Regions from separate parts of the Leisingera sp. SA32 genome, predicted to be linked through region 1. Evidence: riboswitches for the same ligand, from Rfam matches in the RefSeq annotation. Region 1 holds a riboswitch; the other holds the start of a gene.

The links. Region 1 has a riboswitch for cobalamin ahead of AC0IPL_RS06640 (DUF1636 family protein). Riboswitches for the same ligand answer to the same signal wherever they lie in the genome.
Positions count from the first base shown of each region.
Region 2: linked by a shared signal. The riboswitch ahead of AC0IPL_RS12490 ((2Fe-2S) ferredoxin domain-containing protein) and the one ahead of AC0IPL_RS06640 (DUF1636 family protein) in region 1 are both predicted to bind cobalamin.

Region 1 is NZ_JBVYHB010000003.1:313,103-320,187, reverse strand. Features, by position in the region: gene AC0IPL_RS06660 (DUF1513 domain-containing protein) at 1-678, shown strand, start outside; gene AC0IPL_RS06655 (DeoR/GlpR family DNA-binding transcription regulator) at 819-1,604, shown strand; gene glpD (glycerol-3-phosphate dehydrogenase) at 1,597-3,174, shown strand; gene cobO (cob(I)yrinic acid a,c-diamide adenosyltransferase) at 3,242-3,877, opposite strand; cobalamin riboswitch at 3,928-4,136, shown strand; gene AC0IPL_RS06640 (DUF1636 family protein) at 4,234-4,641, shown strand; gene cobW (cobalamin biosynthesis protein CobW) at 4,645-5,679, shown strand; gene cobN (cobaltochelatase subunit CobN) at 5,834-7,085, shown strand, end outside.
Region 2 is NZ_JBVYHB010000007.1:172,669-179,753, forward strand. Features, by position in the region: gene AC0IPL_RS12465 (TonB-dependent receptor domain-containing protein) at 1-941, shown strand, start outside; gene AC0IPL_RS12470 (DUF2218 domain-containing protein) at 1,019-1,315, shown strand; gene AC0IPL_RS12475 (ABC transporter ATP-binding protein) at 1,343-2,119, opposite strand; gene AC0IPL_RS12480 (FecCD family ABC transporter permease) at 2,109-3,116, opposite strand; gene AC0IPL_RS12485 (ABC transporter substrate-binding protein) at 3,117-4,055, opposite strand; gene AC0IPL_RS12490 ((2Fe-2S) ferredoxin domain-containing protein) at 4,042-4,761, opposite strand; cobalamin riboswitch at 4,850-5,057, opposite strand; gene AC0IPL_RS12495 (FAD-dependent oxidoreductase) at 5,159-6,415, opposite strand; gene AC0IPL_RS12500 (ABC transporter permease) at 6,412-7,085, opposite strand, start outside.

The DNA.
Region 1 (7,085 bases):
GGGGTCTGGGATGCCGCCGCCCGCTACCGCCGCCTGACGGCCTTTGCCTCTGGCGGGGTTGGACCGCATGACATCACCCTGCGCCGCGATGTGCCGGGGCTGGTCGTGGCCAACGGCGGGATTGAGACCCACCCGGACAGTGGCCGCGCCAAGCTGAACCTGGCCGTTATGCGCCCGAACCTCAGCTATCTGACGTTTGACGGCACGGTCCAAGATCAGCTGGAGCTGCCCCAGGATCTGTATCTGAACTCAATCCGCCATCTAGCGATGCGCGCGGACGGCACAGTGGGTTTTGCCATGCAGTGGCAGGGTGATCTGGGCGAGATGGTGCCGATTGTCGGGCTGCACCGTCCCGGCGCCCCGGCGCGGCTGCTGGGTGATGGGGATCCACGCGTGATAAACCTGCATGGCTATGGCGGCTCCATTGCGTTTTCGCCGGACGGGACGCAGGTGGCCGTCACCTCGCCACGCGGCGGCGTGGTGCAACTGATGGATTGTGACAGCGGCGATTTTCTGCGCGAGGAGCGGATGGCGGATGTTTGCGGCATTGCCACCGGTGCTGGCGGCTTTGTCGCCAGCACCGGTGGCGGTCGTCTCCTGCGTCTCACCGGCATCGGCAGCAAGCCGCTTCAACAGGCGGATCTGGCTTGGGACAACCATCTAATCCCGCTGGACTGACCTCCGCTTTCGCAACGCAACCACAGGTGCGCCCCACCCGGGCGCATCTTTTCGTTTTACCGTCGCGCCACGACAAAACGAAATCAGCCCGTGACTCTTCGCGCGTGATCCGCTACTGAATAGCCGCGAAAGGAAAGCAAATGGACGCCTCCAGCCGTCAAAACGAAATTATCGCCTTGCTGAACCAGCAGGACCGCGTCGAGGTTGAAGACCTGTCGCAGCGCTTTGGCGTGTCCTTGCAGACGGTACGGGCGGACCTTCGTGACCTGTCGGCGCGCGGGGCGCTGTCGCGGGTGCATGGCGGCGCGGTGCGCATCAGCTCTGCCGCAAGCCAGGACTACGCCGACCGCCGCCGCCTGAACGCCGGCGGCAAGCAGGCGATGGCGCTGACTGCGGCGGAGCTGATCCCCGACAACTGTTCCATCAGCCTCAACATCGGCACCTCCACCGAGCAGGTCGCCCGCGCGCTGTCAGGCCACCGAGGACTGACCGTTCTGTCCAACAACATCAACATCATCAACATGATGATGGGTGGACAGGCGAAGGAGCTGATCCTGGCTGGCGGCACCGTCCGGCAAAGCGACGGCGCCATCGTGGGCGAGGACGCGGTGGCCTTCATCGCCCGCTACAAGGTAGATTTTGCAATCATCGGCGCCTCGGCGCTGGACGCCGACGGCGCAGTGATGGACCACGATCCGCGCGAGGTTTCCGTGGCCCGCGCGATCCTGAAGAACGCCCGCCAACGGGTGCTGGTCTGCGATGGCAGCAAGTTCACCCGCTCCGCCCCGGTGCGCATTTGCGATCTGACCGATCTGGATGTGGTCATCACCGACCGCCCCGCTCCCGCGGAATTTGCCGAGGCCGCGCAGGCGGCAGGCACCCGCATCCTCACCGCCGGACAAAACGAAAGCAGCGAAAATGACTGACACCCCTGTAACAGACCTGTTCATCATCGGCGGCGGCATCAACGGCTGCGGCATTGCCCGCGACGCCGCCGGACGCGGATTGTCGGTGACCCTGGCTGAGATGAAGGATCTCGGCTGGGCCACCTCCTCTGCCTCGACCAAGCTGTTTCACGGCGGCTTGCGCTATCTGGAGTATTTCGAATTCCGCCTGGTCCGCGAGGCGCTGATCGAGCGCGAGGTGCTGCTCAAGGCGATGCCGCATATCTCCTGGCCGATGCGCTTTGTGTTGCCGTTTCACAAGGACATGCGGTTTGACAGCGAAACGCCGACGTCGAAACTGCTGACCACGGTGATGCCCTGGATGAAGGGCCGCCGCCCGGCCTGGCTGATCCGGCTGGGACTGTTCCTGTACGACTCCTTGGGCAAACGCGGCATCCTGCCTGGCACCGCCAAGCTGGACTTGACCCGAGATGAGGCCGGCAAGGTTCTGAAAGACAAGTTCAAAACCGCTTTTGAGTATTCTGATTGCTGGGTTGAGGACGCCCGGCTGGTGGTGCTGAACGCCCGCGATGCGCAGGAACGCGGCGCGCGGATCCTGACCCGCACCGAAGTGCTGTCAGCCGAACGCCACGCCGATCACTGGCTGATCCGCACCCGCGATCACGCCAGCGGGCAAGAGCAGGAGCATCGCGCCAAGATGCTGGTCAACGCCGGCGGGCCTTGGGTGGCCGATGTGCTGCATCAGAAGCTGGGCCAGAACAGCCGTGAAAACGTGCGCCTGGTGCGCGGCAGCCATATCGTGGTTCCGAAACTGTTCGACCACGGCCGCTGCTATTTCTTCCAGGGTGCAGACGGGCGGATCATCTTCGCCATTCCGTATGAGCAAGATTTCACCTTGATCGGCACCACCGATGCGGACCACCCCAACCCGGACAGCGCCCCCGAGTGCACGCCCGAGGAGCAACAGTATCTGGTTGATTTCGCATCGGAATACTTCGAAAAACCGGTAACGCGCGATGACATCGTCTGGACCTACTCCGGGGTGCGTCCGCTTTATGATGACGGCGCCAGTTCTGCCACCGCGGCGACGCGCGAATACGTGCTGACGCTGGATAAGGCGCAGGCACCGCTGCTGAATGTCTTTGGCGGCAAGATCACCACCTACCGCAAACTGGCCGAGGCGGCGCTGGCCAAAATCGGCGAGGCCTTCCCGCAGCTCTCCGCGGACTGGACCGCTGGCGTGGCCCTGCCCGGCGGCGATTTCGCGGTGGATGACGTGGAGAAACTGACCACAAAACTGGCCGCGGACTACCCCTTCCTCACGCCCTATTGGGCGGGGCGGATGATCCGCGCCTACGGCACAGAGGCCTGGGAGGTTCTGGGCGACGCCAAAACGGCCGAGAATCTGGGCCAGAATTTCGGTGCGACCATCACGGCCCGGGAACTGGACTGGGCCGTCACCCGCGAATGGGTGCGCGCAGGCGACGATTATCTCTGGCGGCGCACCAAACTGGGGCTGCGGCTGGATGACGCCCAGCGCAAGGCAGTGGATGCCTACATCCAGGAAAAAACTGCACAGCCTGCGGCGTGACAAACTTGCCCGGCCGATAAGCCGGGCAGCACCCGCCCCTCGCTACGGGAGGGCGCTGCCCTCGGCGTTAAAACTCAACGCCTTTCTGCGCCTTCACCCCGGCGCGGAAGGGGTGCTTGATCTGGCCCATTTCGGTCACCAGATCCGCGATCTCGATCAGCTCTTCCTTGGCGTTACGCCCCGTCAGCACCACATGGGTCATCGGCGGCTTGTGCGCCACCAGGAACTCCAGCACCTCCTCCAGATCCAGATACTCATAGCGCAGCGCGATGTTGATCTCATCCAGCAGCACCATGGTGTTGCGCTCATCCAGGATCATCTCCTTGGCCTTCTCCCAGCCCTTTTGCGCGGCGGCGATGTCGCGCGCCTTGTCTTGGGTCTCCCAGGTGAAGCCCTCGCCCATCGCATAGAACTGGCAGAGATCGCTGAAATTCTCCTCGATCAGCGTGCGCTCGCCGGTCTGCCAGGCCCCCTTGATGAACTGGACCACCGCACAGGGCATCTTGTGGGCGATGCAGCGCATGATCATGCCAAACCCGGAGGAAGATTTACCCTTGCCCGGTCCGGTGTGGACAATGATCAGCCCCTTCTCGCCGTCTTTGGTCTTCATCATCCGGTCGCGCGCGGCCTTCTTCTTGGCCATCTTGGAGGCGTGGCGGGCGGCATCTTCTTCTGAAATGCCGGTTTCGGGTTTTTCGCTCATGGGGGCTCTCCAGCTGTTTGGTGCAAGTCTTGACAAAGAAGGGCGCGATAGCGCAAGGGGGTTTCGCTGGTTCCTGCAATCGCAGGCGAAGAGGGAATGTGACAACGGCCACCAAGGGCCATAAGCACAGCCGCCCCCGCGACCGTGACCGGATGAGGCCGCCATGCCACTGGGACACCCCCGGGAAGGCAGGATGGCCGACAGGGCCGCCGCCCTGGCATCCGCAAGCCGGGAGACCTGCCAGCGCGTGAGAGATCAACGGGCGGGCGGGGTGTTCCGCGACCGGGTGAGGGGCAGGCATGGTGACCGCCCCTTTTCGGCTATCCCGCATGCCTGCCATGACAGGAGACGTGCCTTTGGCTGATGAACAGGCGCCCGCCGCCGCCCCGAAAGACCCGGTCACCCTGACCGTGTGCCTGACCTGCCGCAACGAGGGCGCCGACCCCGAGGCCACCCGCCCCGGCACCTTGCTGCATGACGCGCTGAAACAGGCGGGCTTGCCCGAGGGCGTCACCCTGCGTGGGGTCAAATGCTTGTCGGCCTGCTCGCGCAGCTGCGCGGTGGTGCTGACCGGTGGCGCGGAGCGCTGGAGTTATGTCTATGGCGACATGGACCCTGACCTGCATGTGTCCGAGATCCTGACCGGCACCGCCGCCTATGCGGCCAGCGCCGACGGGCTGGTGCCCTGGCGCGAGCGCCCCACCGTCTTTCGCAAACAATCTGTTGCCCGCATCCCGCCGGCCGCCTTCCCTTCTGAGGAGTAATTCATGAGCGATCTCAACAAGATCCCCGTCACTGTCATCACCGGCTTTCTGGGCGCGGGAAAAACCACGCTGATCCGTCACCTGATGCAGAACCCGCAAGGCAAGCGGCTGGCGGTTCTGGTCAACGAATTCGGCACCGCTGGCGTGGACGGCAACATTCTGAAATCCTGCGCCGATGAAAACTGCCCTGAAAACAACATCATGGAGCTGGCAAACGGCTGCATCTGCTGCACCGTGGCGGATGATTTCATCCCCACCATCGAACAGCTGATGGCCCTGCCGGAAACGCCGGAGCACATCCTGATCGAAACCTCCGGTCTGGCCCTGCCCAAGCCGCTGCTCAAGGCGTTTGACTGGCCCGCGATCCGCTCGCGCATTACCGTCGACGGGGTAATTGCCCTCGCCGATGCCGAAGCGGTGGCCAAGGGCCAGTTTGCCCCCGATCTGGACGCGGTTGCCGCCCAGCGCGAGGCCGACGACAGCCTGGACCACGAAACCCCGCTGTCGGAGGTGTTCGAGGATCAGATCTCCTGCGCGGACATCGTGCTGCTGTCCAAAGCTGACCTGGCCGGCGACGCGGGCATCGAGAAAGCCCGCGCCGTGATCGAAGCCGAGGCCCCGCGCAAGCTGCCGATCCTGCCGATGAGCGAAGGCGTGATCGATCCGCGCATCATCCTGGGCCTGAACGCCGCCGCCGAGGACGATCTGGAGTCGCGTCCCAGCCATCACGACGGCCATCACGACCACGAGCATGACGATTTCGAAAGCATTGTGGTCGAAATGGGCGAAGTCTCCGATCCGGAAGCGCTGCAAGATGCCATCGTGAAACTGGCCCGCGAGCGCAACATCCTGCGCGTCAAAGGCTATGTCGCGGTGGAAGGAAAACCGATGCGGATGCTGGTTCAGGCCGTGGGCGAGCGTCTGCGTGCGCAATATGACCAACCCTGGGGCGCGCAGCCGCGCAAGACCCAGCTGGTGGTCATCGCCGAGCACGACAACATCGACGCGACGGCAATCCGCGCCGAGCTGGGGGCCTGAGCTGATGCGGGTTCGGGGCGAAGATAGCTTTTGTCCTGTCCGGTCCCTGGACCGCACAGCCCCCGGCCGCTCCCTCGGGCGGGGGCTGTCCCCCCACGCGCGGCCGGGACCTGCCCTCCGCACCTGTCTGCACCCGTTGCGAAAGGCCTGACCCATGCATGTCGTCTTCCGCGAAAGCCATGGCCTCGACCAGACCGACACCCCGCAGGATCTGGGCCAGACACCCGGCGACCTTGTGGTGCTGTCTTTTTCTGACAGTGATCTCGGTGCCTTCGCGGCAGGCTGGCACCGCGCGGAGGGCAAGCTGCCCTCCCTGCGCCTCGCCAACCTGGTGGCGCTGAAACACCCGCTGTCGGTGGATGTCTACGCCGAACAGACGCTGGAGGGCGTCAAGGGCATCCTGGTGCGGCTGATCGGGGGCGAAAGCTACTGGCCCTACGGGCTGGCCACGCTTCAGGATCTGGCCCGGCGCAAGGGAATCGCGCTCGCGGTGCTGCCCGCTGACGGGCGCGAGGATGCGCGACTGGATGAGCTGTCCACCCTGCCTGTCTCCACCCTGCGCCGCCTGCAAGCTCTGTGCGATGCGGGCGGCGCGGTGGCGGCGCAAGCCGCACTGGCGCAGCTGTCACTGGCGGCGGGGCTTTATGCGGGACCGGTGCTGGGTCTGAAATCCATGCCCGAATATGGCTTCTATGACCCGGACAGGGGCGTGCTCGCGGATCTGCCGCCACAGGACAAGCCATTGGTGCTGGTCAGCTTTTATCGCTCCTACCTCACAGCCGCCGACACCGCACCGGTCGATGCCCTTATCGGGGAACTGCGCGCCCGCGGTCATGCTGCCTATGGCATTTTTGCCGCCAGCCTCAAGTCCCCGGCGGCCGCGGACTGGCTGCGGGAGGCGCTGCCGGGACTGTCCCCGGCAGCGATCATCAACGCCACCGCTTTCTCGGCCCAAGGGTCCGACGGCAGCGCCTCGCCGCTGTCGACAACCGGCTGCCCGGTGTTTCAGGTGGCGCTGTCCACCGCCCGCCGCAAGGATTGGGCCGAGGCCGACCGCGGCCTGTCCCCGGCCGACCTCGCGATGCACGTGGTGCTGCCAGAGGTCGACGGCCGCATCTTTGCCGGTGTCGTCAGCTTCAAATCTCCCGGGCGCAAGGACCCGGATCTGCAATACTCCCGCTTTGCCCACCGCGCCGACGCAGCCCAGATCAAGGCCGCCGTTGACCGGGTCGAGGGCTGGCTGCGGCTGGCCAGCCTGCCCAATGCGGACAAACGGCTGGCGCTGGTGCTGTCGACCTACCCGGGGCGCGATCACAATCTTGCCCATGCGGTCGGGCTGGATGCACTGGCCTCCTGTGACGAAATCCTGCGCGCGCTGTGGGACCAGGGCTATACTGTGGAACCGC
Region 2 (7,085 bases), on a different contig from region 1:
TGACCGCGGGTTTTGATTTCTTCGATGAGACCGCCGAAGGCGAAGGCCGCGGCCCCGGCGTGCTTGGCAGCACCGGCCGCGAGAAGCTTCAGAACTACGGTCTTTTTGCGCAGGCGCGTCAAGATCTCGGGGGCCGCGTGTCCGTCAGCTATGGCGGTCGCTACGATTCGCAGGACTTTACCGGCGCGGACGGGCGCAAGTTCTCCGACGATGGCTTCAGCGCCAACGGGGCGATTGACGTGATCCTGTCCGACAAATGGACCCTGAACGCCGGCGCCGCCTCGACCTGGGGCGGCTACGAACTGGGCGAGGCGGCGCTGGTCAACTTTGGCACCGCCTGGACCTACGACGCCTTCGCCGCCTCGCGGGTGCGGGCAGGCCGGATCGGTCTGCGGTTCGACAATGGCAACTGGAAGGCCAGTGCCGCGGTGTTTCGCACCGATGTCGATGACATCGCCGCCGTCCTGCCCACTGCAGGCGCCAGGGGCGCAACTGCCGACCTCACCAGCGAGGGCGTAGATGCATCGCTGGAATACAACTGGGGTGCAGGCTTTGCCCGGCTGAACTGGACCTATGCGGACGTGACCATGGACGGCGATGCTGTCGGCTCTACCGCCTATTACCTGGGGCGGCCGATGGGGCAGATTATCGCGTTGGAGGGCGGCTGGGCGCTGGACGACCAGTGGCAATTCGGCGGCACCGCCGAGATCGCTCGCGCATACAGCGACGCCGCGGCGCCGCTGCCCGGCTATGAGGTGGTGAACGTCTATGCCGCCTACACCCCGCGCAGCCTCGGTAACCTGGAGGTCCGGCTGGATGTGCGCAACCTGTTTGACGAAACCTACGCCAGCCGCAGCTCGGACGGGGTGGATGCCAGCCGGGTGATCGCGCTGAACGAGCCCGGCCGCACCATCGGCCTGACCGCGCGACTGAAGTTCTGATCGAAGCAATAAAAGGTGTATTCGGGGGGGGGGCAGCAGCCATCCCCGGACGCCCCAGCCAACGAAAGCCAGACACCATGTTCCGACAAACAGGCCGGTTTCAGACCGCCCATGCCAGCAAGTACATGCGCCAGCTGTGCAAGCATTTTGGCCACAAGGTTCCAGCGGTTTGCGACGAAACGGAAGGCCGCGTGCCGTTTCCTTTTGGCCCGGCAACTCTGCACGCCTGCGAAACCGAACTGCGCGCCGAGATCACCGGGCCGGACACTGCCGCGTTGGAGCGCGGCCGCGCGGTGATCGACTCCCATCTGGAAACCTTTGCCTTCCGCGAGGATTTTACCGGAATGGACTGGTCCGCGCCTTGCGGTGGCTAGGCGCCGGACCTGCCTGTGCAGCGCGCGCTACGCCTGCCGCGGCTCAGCCTGCTGGCGGATCGGACCGGTGAGGGACAACGCATTGCCCTGAAACTGGCCGTCGACCAGGTAATGGGTCATCAGGTTCTGCCGGTTCAGAACTTCCAGCGGACGGCCGTGTTCAACAATGCGCCCGCCGGCCATCAGATAGACCTGGTCGCAATAGCGCACCGCAAGGTTCAGGTCATGCAGGGTCATCAACACGGTGCGGCCGCGGCGCCTGACCTCGTCCAGCAACGCCAACTGGTAATGCAGGTCCAGGTGGTTGGTCGGCTCGTCCAGCACATATATTTCCGGATCGCAGGCCAGAAGCTGGGCGAAATAGCAGCGCTGCAGCTCTCCGCCGGACAGGTTGCCGGCCGGCTGGTCCTGCTTGTCCGCCAGGCCTGCAAGCGCCAGCGCCTCCTGGCGACGGCGGGTAAAGTCATCACGCGACAGCTCCAGCACCGACAGGCCAATCTCGACGATGTCGCGCGGTGTCAGCCCGGCCAGCAGGCCTGCGCTTTGCACCAGCGCGCCCAGCTTGCGGGCCCATTCGTGATGCGCATGGTCGCCGATTGGCCGCCCCTGTGCCCGGATCTGCCCCGCAGTCGGTGCCACCGCACGGTAAAGACTGCGCAGCAGCGTTGTCTTGCCCGCGCCGTTCGGCCCCAGCAGCCCATGGATCTGCCCCCTCGGCACCGCCAGCGACACGTCGCGCACATAAGCGGCGCCAGCGATCTCCACCGTCAGGTTGTCGATTTCCAACGCAAGCTCAGACGGCACGGCGCAGCCCTCTCAGGATGAAGATGAACGGCGGTGCCGCAAACAGCGCCAGCAGCACGCCCAGCGGCAGCTCCTCCGGAGCAAGCAGCACCCGACACATAAGGTCAACCACAATCAGCACCGTTGCCCCCAGCACCATGGTGATGGGCAGCAGCACCCGGTGCCGGGCTCCGACCAGCAGCCGCGCCATGTGCGGCACGATGAGACCGACGAAACCGACGATCCCGGCAACCGCCACTGCCAAGCCGGTCAGCAGCACCGTGGCGACAAAGATCATCGCCCGCAGCCGGGCGGTGCGGATGCCCAGCGCCTGGGCGCGCTCCTCGCCCAGCAGGGTGGCATCCAGCGCATTGGCCTGGGTCAGAAACAGCGCCCCCAACACCGCCACCGAAACCGCCAGCAACGGCACCTCCTGCCACTCGGTTCCGGCGGCGGTGCCCATCAGCCAGCCCATGGCATTGCGGGTCGCATGGGGATCGCCGACATACAGAAAAAAAGCGGTGAGCGACTGAAACATTAGCGACACCGCCACCCCGGCGAGCACCACGATCAGCGGATCCATCGGCTGGCCGCGCCGTTGCGACAGCCCCATGGTCAGCGCAAAGGCCGCTGCCGCCCCCAGAAAGGCAATCAGCGGCACCCCCAGCCAGTCGGTGATCGCGGCAGGCAGCCAGATGATCGCCGCCACCGCCGCCGCCGACGCACCAGAGGACAACCCCATCAGGTAAGGGTCCGCCATCGGGTTGCGCAGCGCCGTCTGCATCAGCGCCCCCGCCAGGGACAAACCGGCCCCGATCAGGCCCACCGCCATCACCCTCGGGATGCGCCATTGCCACACGATCAGCGACAGCCCACGTGGGGCATCCTCGCTCCGGCTCAGGATCGCGAGGCGGTCCGCCCAGCCGATGTCGGCCGTGCCCCACAGCACACCGGCGATGGCCGCAAGCACCATCGCCGCCAAGGCCGCCGGGAACAGAAGCGGAAAGCGCGCCTGCATTCAGCGCAGCGCCGCCAACTGCGCATTCAGATTCTCGACCCCATCGGCAAAACGCGTGCCCAGCAAGGTTTCCGAGAACGGCACCACCACATAGCGCTGCGCCTTGACCGCGGTCAGCTGGGACAGCACCGGGTCGGCTTCCATGTAGTCCCGCTTTTCTTGCGCCGAGGACCATTCCGCCTCGATCAGCAGGATCACATCCGGGTCTGCCTCGACAACGCGTTCCCAGGCCAGATCAACCCAGGCGCCCTCCACGTCGGCGCTGATGCTGGTCAGGCCCGCCGTTTTGGCGACCAGCGCGGGGCCGCCGCAGCAGCCGATCGAAAACGGCGTGTCGGTGCCGCTGTCATAGATAAAGGCGGTACGCCCGGCTCCGGCCGGGTTGTTCTCGACGGCCGCAATGCGGGCCTTGGTGGCGGCCATCAGCGCGTCGGCGCGGTCCGGCACGCCAAAAATGTCACCGATCACCGCGATATCCTTGAGGATCGGTGCGATGGTCAACGGAACATCCTGCGGATGCGCCGCCTTGCAGGAGGCATCCACGAGATAGGTGCCAACGCCCATATCGTGCCATTTCTGTGCCGCGCCCAGATTGTCCTCGGAAAAGGCGGAGGCAAAGCCTGCAAACAGGAAGTCGGGCTCTTGTGTCAGAACAATTTCCGCCGCCGGGTATTTCTCGGCCAGCACCGGCACGCTGTCATATGCGGCCAGCCATTGCGCCGGGATCTTGTCATCCAGATAGGCGGTGCCGACCAGGGCCTTCTCCAGACCCAGCGCCAGCATCACTTCGGTAGCCTGCTGGTTCAGGGTGATGGCCCGCGTCGGCGCGGTTTCATAGGTGTACGATGTTTCGCAGCCCTGAATGGTGACCGGAGCTGCCTGCGCCGCCGTGGCAGCAGCAGCAAGGCACAGCGCTGCGGGGCTCTTAAACAAGCTCATGTGTCTCTCCTGAATGATGAATAATCAAAGCATCCGGCACGCGCCCCGCACAGAGTGCCTCAGCCACGAAGCTGCGCACCTCCACGCGGTTGCGGACCCGGTACCAGTTGCCTTTGGGATAGTGAATGACGACCGGCCCGCTGTTGCAGGGAAACAGGCACCCGGTGGAGGTCACCAGACACTCCGCGGCGACCTGCGCCCGTCCGAGTTCCGCCTTCAGCGCCGTCAGCAGACAGGGGGCGTCCTTCAGATGGCAGCGCGGCCCGGTGCAGACCAGCAGGTGATGGCGATGACCAGGCGGGCTGTCCCAGCCCTTGCCCAATTCACCATCGGGACGCGGCTGTATCGGCGACAGGGCGACCTGCGCCTGCGCGACGGCGTGCACCACCGTCGCATCGGCCTGCGGCGCGCCGGCCAGCAGGATTTCAGGGCGCGCCCCGGCCTGGCGCGCCAGCCAGGCGCTGGCCGCACCGGGCAGCCAGCTCTCCAGGCTTTGCGAGAACGGCAGCCCGACCGGGCGCAGTTCAATCCGGGTTGCCCCCAGCTCGGCCATCCCGTCGAGCGCCCGCCACAGCCCGTCGCCAGAACCCTCCAGCCGCACCGCCGTTGCAGTGCAGGGCGCCGCCGCCGCCAGGCTGCCGGCCAATGCGCGAAACCGGCTTTGGCTGACGTAAGTTGCGGAAATCAAATAGATGCGCGCGTCCATGCATGCCTCATGAGCGGAGGCGGGCAGACGCAGGCGCAGAACGCTGTGGACACTGTCATCTCTTCCTCCACGGGCCCTCCGCCCGATTGGTTACGGTTTGCCGATGGCAGGTCTCCTGACTTGCGGATCAAAGCGTGCCGTCCCTTCCCGGATCTGGCAGATCCAGTGGTTCTGACGGAGTACTCACCGCTCACAGTTGCGGGGGCAGTTCTGGACTTGGGCCGCTGGGCCCTCACCAAATTCCCTTTTCATCCCATTGCCTGATATGGCCGGGAACCATCGATTGGATGTCTGCGCAAATTCCTCCGATCTGTCAACTGCTATGCCCTTTGCGCGATACCCAAATGACGTCCACCGGGGCGCAGCATGGAATACCGGCTGATGGGTGCCGCGTGGGTCAGGTCAAACCACCAAGGCGGCGCACCTCCGCGCCCACGTCCTCCCCGTTGGCAGTTCCCAATGCGGCGGAAATACCGGCCGCCTCCCCGGTGGCAAAGGCTGTGCCCATCACCCGAATGGATCCATACGCGACCGGGTCGGCACCTACCACGCGCCCGGCAACAAAAAGGTTGTCGAGGCCACGGACCCTCAGGCTGTCCAATGGCACAGAGGCATATCCCGATCCGCCCACCGGGTGATAGATTGGCTTGCCTGCTTCGCCATGCAATTCCGCCGGCCAGGCCGCGCGGGCGACGCTGTCGGGACGCTGCCGCCCGCTGGCGAGATCCTCGGCGGTCATTTCATAGCGGGTGGCGGGATGCCTGCTTTCGCGAATGCCAATCTGCGGTCCGGATTGGGCCAGGAAGCACCGCGCAAAACCCGGAACATGATCGCGCAGCATTTGCACATAGTCATTCGCCATTTCTCTGGCACGCTGCTCGGCCCAGGTGAAGCTGCCGGAGGTGAGATCGCGCAAAGCAAGGTCGATGATCATCCACCACATGTCGCCAGTGCCGGGAATGCGGGTGTAGATACCCCCATCACGACGGGTGATCGGGTGGGTGCCGGTTGCGTTGTACGCCGCGATGGCGGCTTGGATCGCGCGCCGATCAATTGGCGTCTCGGGGTCGAGACCGGAAATCCGGATCGGCGCGGAGACCGCCTGGAGCTTGCCCTCCCTATCGCCCTCGCGCATTTCAACGCCGGAGACGAGAGACAGGTTGGCATCCCCCGTCGCATCCACAAACCCTTCGGCGATGATGCGGCGCCTGCCCTCCATCCCTGCCACCGTGACCGATTCAATGCGGTCTGCCGTGCGCGTTGCCGCTGCGACACGGGAATGCAGCAACACGTCCACACCGTGATCGGCCAGAACCCTGTCGAAGGCCAGTTTTGCGGACTCGGGGTTCAGCAGGATGATCCAGTTGCCGGTGGTTTCCGAATTGTGGGCCTCACCGGTCATGCCGCAGGCCCGCATCGCATCGAGCACCAGATCACCAGCGCCACCGACTGCCTTTACCGGCTCCGCCCCCTGCTGGAAAAAACCGCAATAGGCGAGAACCTGCGAGGTCGTCGCCGCGCCGCCGAGAAACCCGTATTTTTCCACCAGGCACACCTTGGCCCCGACGCGGGCAGCCCCCAGCGCCGCGCCGATGCCGGCCGCGCCGCCACCGGCGACAACCACATCGTATTCACTCTCTGTTTTCCGGCTCATGTACGCCACCCCAGCAGGTGTTTCTCGACCAGCCCGACGGTTGTCGACAGCAAGACGCCCAGCAGCGACAGGATCGTCACCCCGGCAAACAGGCGCTCAAGGTCGTAAAGCGAGCCCGCCTGCAGGATGTAGGCGCCAATCCCGTGTTCGGCGCCCAGCATTTCAGCCGCCACCAGCAGGATGATCGCGATGGCCAGGCTGACGCGCAGCCCGGACAGAATGCCGGGCATGGCACCGGGCAGAACGATCCGCAGCACGACCGTCGACCAGCGCAGGCCAAAGCTCTGCCCCATGCGGATCAGCGAGCGGTCGACGTTGTCCACGGCGCCATAGGTGGCCACGACCGTGGGGGTGAAGGTGCCAAAGGCGATCAGGGCGTATTTCGAAGCCTCGTCGATGCCGAACCAGATGACGAACAGCGGCAAAAGCGCGATCTTGGGAATTGGGAAGATCGCTGCAACCAGCGGAACCAGCCCCGCTCTGGCGACCGAGAACAGCCCGATCATCACGCCGACGGCAATGCCCGCACTGGCGCCGATGGTGCCGCCGACCAGAAGGCGCATCAGAGACGGGGCGAGGTTGGTCCAGAGCGCGCCCGACACCGCAAGATCCCGCAACGTGTGGAACACATCCGACGGACGCGGCACCGTCAGCGACGAGATGACCCCCG